Regions from separate parts of the Photobacterium sp. GJ3 genome, predicted to be linked through region 1. Evidence: predicted binding sites of a transcription regulator. Region 1 holds the regulator's gene; the other holds the start of a gene.
What was found. Region 1 encodes MetJ, which represses methionine synthesis genes. Its sites were predicted from a motif close to TTAGACNTNTANANGTCTAA; they were not measured.

Region 1 (3,416 bases):
TATCGAATATGATTCATTGTTCAATACCGAACCGAACATCCATCCATTCAGGATTCTAATAACTATGTCTGAAGATTTTCGTCAACAAGCACTTCACTATCATGCTTACCCTGTCCCCGGGAAAATTTCGGTTGAACTCAGCAAGCCTGCCAACACTGTAGAAGACCTCGCTCTGGCTTACAGCCCGGGTGTGGCTGAACCTGTGCGTGAAATCGCGCAAAACTCAGAAAATGTCTATAAGTACACCGGTAAGGGCAACATGGTTGCCGTCATTACCAACGGTACGGCGATTCTGGGTCTGGGCAACCTCGGCCCGCTGGCTTCTAAGCCAGTGATGGAAGGTAAGGCGCTGTTGTTCAAACGTTTTGCAGGCCTGGATTCGATTGATATCGAAGTCAAGCACCGCACCATCGACGAGTTCGTCGATACAGTTGCGAATATTGCAGACACCTTTGGTGGCATTAACCTGGAAGATATCAAAGCGCCTGACTGCTTTGAAATTGAAAAGCGTCTGATTGAACGCTGTCAGGTGCCGGTTTTCCATGATGACCAGCACGGGACGGCCATTGTGACCGCTGCGGGTATGCTGAATGCACTGGAACTGCAGGGCAAGAACATCAATGAAGCTGTGATTGTCTGCCTGGGGGCTGGTGCAGCTGCCGTGGCTTGTATGGAACTGCTGATTAAATGTGGCGCGCAGCGTGAGAAAATCTACATGCTGGACCGTAAAGGTGTGATTCACACCCGTCGCGATGACATCAATGAATACAAGCAGCTGTTTGCCAATAATACCGATAAGCGAACGCTGGAAGATGTGATTGAAGGTGCGGATATCTTTGTCGGTGTGTCCGGCCCGGATCTGCTGTCTGCAGAAGCGCTGAAACTGATGGCTGATCAGCCGATTGTTTTTGCCTGCTCCAACCCGGATCCAGAGATCAAGCCAGAACTCGCCCATACCGTGCGCAATGATCTGATCATGGGGACCGGTCGTTCGGATTATCCGAATCAGGTGAATAACGTGATTTGCTTCCCGTTCATTTTCCGTGGTGCGTTGGATGTGCGCGCCAGCGAGATCAATGACGACATGAAGCTGGCTGCGGTCCATGCGATCCGTGAACTGGCGAAAGAGCCGGTACCTGCGGAAGTTGTGAAAGCTGCGGGTGTAGAGAAACTGGCGTTCGGCCCAGAGTATATTATTCCGAAGCCAATGGATCCGCGTCTGTTACCTCGTGTTGCGAAGGCGGTTGCAGAAGCTGCGGTTGCATCAGGGGTTGCCCGAATTGAAATGCCAGTGGGTTATATGGAAGTGTAATGACACATCCATTGTGATTCAGGATTGAAAAACCAGCCGCAAGGCTGGTTTTTTTTTGAGTGCTAGGGCTAGATTATTCGTTGATATCTTCGTATTCAATACCCAGGCTGTCCATAATCGCTTTGGCTTCTGCTGGCAGGTCGTCCGGGCGGTCTTTCCGGATATCTTCGTCTGTTGGCAATGGCTGACCCGTGTAGGCGTGCAGGAAAGCCTCGCACAGCAGCTCGCTGTTGGTGGCATGGCGCAGATTGTTCACCTGACGGCGGGTGCGTTCGTCCGTGAGGATTTTCAGCACTTTCAATGGGATTGAAACAGTGATCTTTTTGACCTGCTCATTTTTCTTGCCATGTTCTGCATAAGGGCTGATGTACTCACCGTTCCACTTTGCCATTGTTTACCTTCTCAGCGATATCGGGTTTCGAAATATTGTATGGGGGAATTTTAGCGGCATTTACTGCCACAAGCAAAGACATATAGACGTCCAGAAGTGTTGACGTCTTTTTGAAATCTAGCTAAGGTTGTGGAAATTTTATTCTCGTCGACCCCGGCCATGCCGAAGGAACAAGGAAGCAACGATATGAGAGACAAGAAAACAGCGACCATCGCTGTACGCAGCGGTATTGAAACTGATGAGCAATTTCGTGCTGTGGTGCCACCAATTTACTTGACCTCAACCTATGGCTTCCCGGAGCTGGGTACGTTGCCCCAATATGATTACTCCCGTTCAGGCAACCCGACCCGAAATTTGCTGGCCGAGACGCTGGCCGATCTTGAAGGCGGCGCGGGTGGTGTTGTGACCAGCTGCGGCACGGCGGCGATCAACCTGCTGGCGACAGCACAATTAGGGCCGGGCGATCTGGTGGTTGCTCCCCATGATTGTTATGGCGGCACTTATCGACTGTTCAATACCCGGGCCGGGAAAGGTGATTTTCAGGTGCTGTTTGTCGATCAGGGTAACCCGGAAGCACTGGCCGAAGCACTGGCGAAGCAACCCAAGCTGGTGTGGGTTGAAACGCCGTCCAACCCCTTGTTGCGGGTGATTGATGTAGCACAGTTGTGTGAACAGGCGCATGCTGCGGGCGCACTGGTTGCCGTAGATAACACCTTCTTATCTCCGGCACTGCAGCAGCCCATTTCGCTGGGAGCTGATTTCGTGGTGCACTCCACCACCAAATATATTAACGGTCACTCCGATGTCGTCGGCGGGGTGCTGATAGCCAAAGACAGTGAGCAGGCTGAGCAACTGTCCTGGTGGGCCAACTGTATCGGCGCCACGGGCGCGCCGTTTGATGCTTATCTGACGTTGCGGGGTGTCCGGACGCTGGTGCCGCGGATGCGATTACATGAAGAAAACTCAGCTCGCCTGCTGGCTTATCTGCAAACTCAGCCGCTGGTCGGACAAATTTATCATCCAAGCCTGGCGGATCATCCCGGTCATGACATTGCCGCAAAACAGCAGCAAGGATTTGGCTCCATGCTGAGTTTTGAGCTGGCAGGGGACATGAAACAACTGGAAGTTTTTGTGGCGACCTTGAAGTTGTTTTCACTGGCTGAATCGCTGGGGGGAACAGAAAGTCTGATCGCGCACCCGGCCAGCATGACCCACAGAGCGATGTCGGACGAAGCGCAACTGGCCGCTGGATTGCTGCCATCACTGCTGCGTTTGTCGGTCGGGCTGGAAGATGCGGATGATCTGATCGCCGATCTGGATCAGGCGTTTGCCAAAGCGGCGGAGGCCGGTGCATGAGCCTTGAGCGTCAGTTACATAAATTCGGAGGCAGCAGTCTGGCGGATGCCGGTTGTTACCGGAATGTCGTCAATATCCTGCAGCAATATTCTCAGTCCGACGATCTGATTGTTGTATCAGCGGCGGGTAAAACAACCAACCGTCTGATTCAGTGGCTGGCCCTGCTGCCCAAGGATGGGCGTCTGGCGCATGAGAGTTTGCAGGACCTGCGGAATTTTCAGCAGCACCTGATTGAAGAATTACTGGATGAAACGGCTGCCGATGTCTTACTGACGTCTTTGCATCTTGAATTCAGTGAACTGGGGCAACTGACGGATCGGGACCTGACCCCGGCCAGACAGGCTTGGGTGCTGGGTC
Region 2 (3,416 bases), 460 kb from region 1:
TTGTGTTGGAATGCATTCAAATCAATTGAACCTTCTTCCAGAGCGGCGTTTGGCGATACATAGTCGGTGAAAGTGATCAGTTCTACATCCAGACCGTACTTGTCTTTGGCTTCTTTGGCTGCAATTTCTGCAACCTGAGCTTCAGAGCCCGCCATCACGCCGACTTTGATTTTGTTGTTGTCGACTGCCGCTTCTTTCTCGCCACAGCCAGTCAGAGCCAGTGCTGAAGCCAATCCCGCCACTGCGAAGAAATGTTTGATATTCAGTGCCATTGTACATCTCCTATATTCAGGGAATCCCTGTACTTGTTGTCGTTGTATTTCGCTAACTTATCGTTGTCGCCTGAAGACGATGTCCGGCGAATGTGAGCTTTGTGTTGTCTTTTCGTCAAGCTTATCTGTGGTCGACCCGGCGAACCAGATGGTCCCCTGCGGACTGAATCAGTTGCACCAGAACAACCAGCATGACCACGGTAATCATCATCACGGTCCCGTCAAAGCGCTGGTAGCCATAACGAATTCCGACATCGCCCAGGCCGCCGCCGCCAACAGTACCGGCCATGGCAGAGTAGCTGACCAGAGTAACCAGGGTAATGGTTGCGGCATTGATGATGCCTGGCATTGCTTCCGGCAGCAGAACTTTCCGGATGATCTGAGCCGGGGTTGCCCCCATGGCTTGTGCGGCTTCAACCAGCCCGCCCGGAACTTCCAGCAGTGCCCCTTCAACCAGACGGGCAATGAAAGGAATCGCACCGACGGTGAGCGGAACAATGGCCGCCGCAGTCCCGATAGAACTGCCCACAACGAAGCGGGTAAACGGAATAATCGCAACCAGCAAAATGATGAACGGGATCGAACGGCCGATGTTGACGATAGCGCCCAGTGTTTTATTCAGACCCGGGTTTGCGACAAGACCTTTAGGTTTCGTCAGGTGCAGCGCGACACCCAGCGGGATGCCGACAGCAAAGCCGATGACCCCAGAGGCGAAGACCATCACCAGGGTTTCACCCAGCGCTTCGGTCAGCAGCCCGACCAGACGTTCGTTGGTTTGCCACCAGGTGGCGATAGAATCAAGCAACATAACCCAGCACCTCTACATTCACTTTGTGTTCACGAAGGAAAGCGATGGCTTGTTGAGTCGCTTCTTCTGTTCCAAAAAACTCGGCCAGCATCAGGCCAAACTTCACACCGCCGGCATAATCCATATCGGCGCTCAGGATATTGGCGTCAATCCCAAACTGACGCGACGCCTGGCTGAGTAGCGGGGCATCGACGGATGCGCCGGTAAACTCCAGACGGATCAGCGGATAGTTATGCGCGTTCCGGGTCGTTTCCAGACGAGCCTGATAATCTTCAGGAATCGACAGATCCAGCGTTGAGCGGATAAATTCGCGGGCCAGCTCTGTTTTCGGGTGAGCAAAAATATCACCAACCGGACCCTTCTCGACCAGTTCACCGTTACCGATGATAGCCACTTCAGAGCAAATGCTTTTCACTACATCCATTTCGTGGGTGATCAGGAGGATGGTCAGGTTCAGTTTGCTGTTAATTTCGCGCAACAGCTCAAGAATAGACTGCGTGGTGGCCGGATCCAGTGCGCTGGTGGCTTCATCACAGAGCAGAACTTTCGGATCGGATGCCAGTGCGCGGGCAATGGCAACACGCTGTTTTTGTCCACCGCTCAGGTTCGACGGATAGGCATGGTGTTTGTCGGCCAGCCCAACCAGCTGCAACAGTTCCGTGACTTTACGTTTGAGCTCAGATTTATCGGTGCCGGCCAGTTCCAGTGGCAAAGCGACGTTTTCAAAGACGGTCCGGGAGGATAACAGATTAAAATGCTGGAAAATCATGCCGATTTTGCGGCGGGCCAGTGTCAGTTCCTGACTGGACAACTGCGTCAAATCAACGCCGTCAACAATCAGGTGACCGGAAGTCGGTTTTTCTAGCAGGTTGACGCAGCGGATCAGCGTGCTTTTTCCTGCACCGGAAGCGCCGATGACGCCGAAAATGGTTCCTTCAGCAATATTAAGGTTGATATCGCGCAGGGCGTGGATGTGTTTCTCCCCGACCTGGAAGACTTTATTGACCCGGTTAATCTCTATCATGCTGTATCCTGCTACTACTTGTCTGCTTACTGCCATGTGTCAATCAGCATAGCGTTGTGGTCATTTATTCGCCCAGAATAGTGATTTTGTGTGTCGAACAGGCGTATGACCTTATCATTTACTTGTATACACGGAATTTCTCCGTGTCATCTGTTGCCTGATGCTAGGGTGTCTAGATGGCCAAGTCAATAGATATTTTTACGTCTAGACGTCCATAATCTGGTTTTTAGAGATTCTGCCACGCCAGATCGCCACACAAAGCCTTCAGGTGAACTGGATTAACAGATGAAACCACTACACAGCCATGCCATAATTTAGCCAATTTCGTTTTTGATTGTGTTAGGTGATCGCTTGGCTAAGCCCGCAGTGTTTATCGATCGTGACGGCGTGATTAACGTTGATCATGGTTATGTTCATACCGTAGATGATTTCGAATATGTCGAGGGTGTGTTTGACGCCTGTAAAAAGCTCAAAGCAATGGGCTATCTGCTGGTGCTGGTCACCAATCAGGCCGGGATTGCCCGGGGGATGTATACCGAAGATGAATTCCTGACGCTGACCGAATGGATGGACTGGAATTTTGTCGATAACGGTGTGGAATTTGACGGGATCTATTATTGTCCGCATCACCCGACTGAAGGCCAGGGAGATTATCTGCAGGACTGTAATTGCCGCAAACCTAAGCCGGGCATGTTCATTTCGGCCCGTGATTTCCTGAAGATCGATATGGCGCGCTCCGTGATGATCGGAGATAAAACGGATGACATGAAAGCTGCGGAAGCGGCAGAGGTGGCCACCCGAATTCTGGTTCGTACCGGCAAACCGGTGACCGGTGAAGGTGAAGCGCTGGCGTCTGTGGTGCTCGACAGTATTGCTGATGTCCCGAGATGGCTACAACAGCAGTAAAGACACGCTCACCAAAGCAAATAAAAAACAGGTCGCTGAGCGACCTGTTTGTTTTTTGGATGGCGATTACAGGTGGAACTTAGGGAGCAGCGGTAGAACGTCGCGATAACGCTGGATGAGTGCATCCATTTCCTGACGCTTTTCCGGGTCATTGAACGCTTCCTGGCTCAGGTAGAACAATGCTGGCGTTTCCCCTTCCGCAGCATTTTTGAGCTTGGTGTAATCGATGATGCTGCCAATCATCTCATAGGCCAGAACATTTTCTTTGTAGGCATAGAGCTTTTCTCCGGTGAGCAGGGTATAGGTACGTGCGCCTGCGACATCGTGGCGGTAGTCCTGTACAGACACATATTGTGCCAGCTCAGTCCCATAAGAGGTGTTGCCGGTATCACTGCCACTGAATTTC

Region 2: a site for MetJ is predicted at 2,301-2,320, ahead of metN (methionine ABC transporter ATP-binding protein MetN). Genes of this name have one in related genera too.

The regions. Positions count from the first base shown of each region.
Region 1 covers NZ_CP073578.1:3,129,016-3,132,431, reverse strand. The annotation lists gene KDD30_RS14535 (malic enzyme-like NAD(P)-binding protein) at 65-1,312, shown strand; gene metJ (met regulon transcriptional regulator MetJ) at 1,386-1,703, opposite strand; gene KDD30_RS14525 (O-succinylhomoserine (thiol)-lyase) at 1,890-3,059, shown strand; gene KDD30_RS14520 (bifunctional aspartate kinase/homoserine dehydrogenase II) at 3,056-3,416, shown strand, end outside.
Region 2 covers NZ_CP073578.1:2,664,542-2,667,957, reverse strand. The annotation lists gene KDD30_RS12265 (MetQ/NlpA family lipoprotein) at 1-272, opposite strand, end outside; gene KDD30_RS12260 (methionine ABC transporter permease) at 394-1,080, opposite strand; gene metN (methionine ABC transporter ATP-binding protein MetN) at 1,070-2,104, opposite strand; gene gmhB (D-glycero-beta-D-manno-heptose 1,7-bisphosphate 7-phosphatase) at 2,456-3,010, shown strand; gene KDD30_RS12245 (zinc-dependent metalloprotease) at 3,077-3,416, opposite strand, start outside.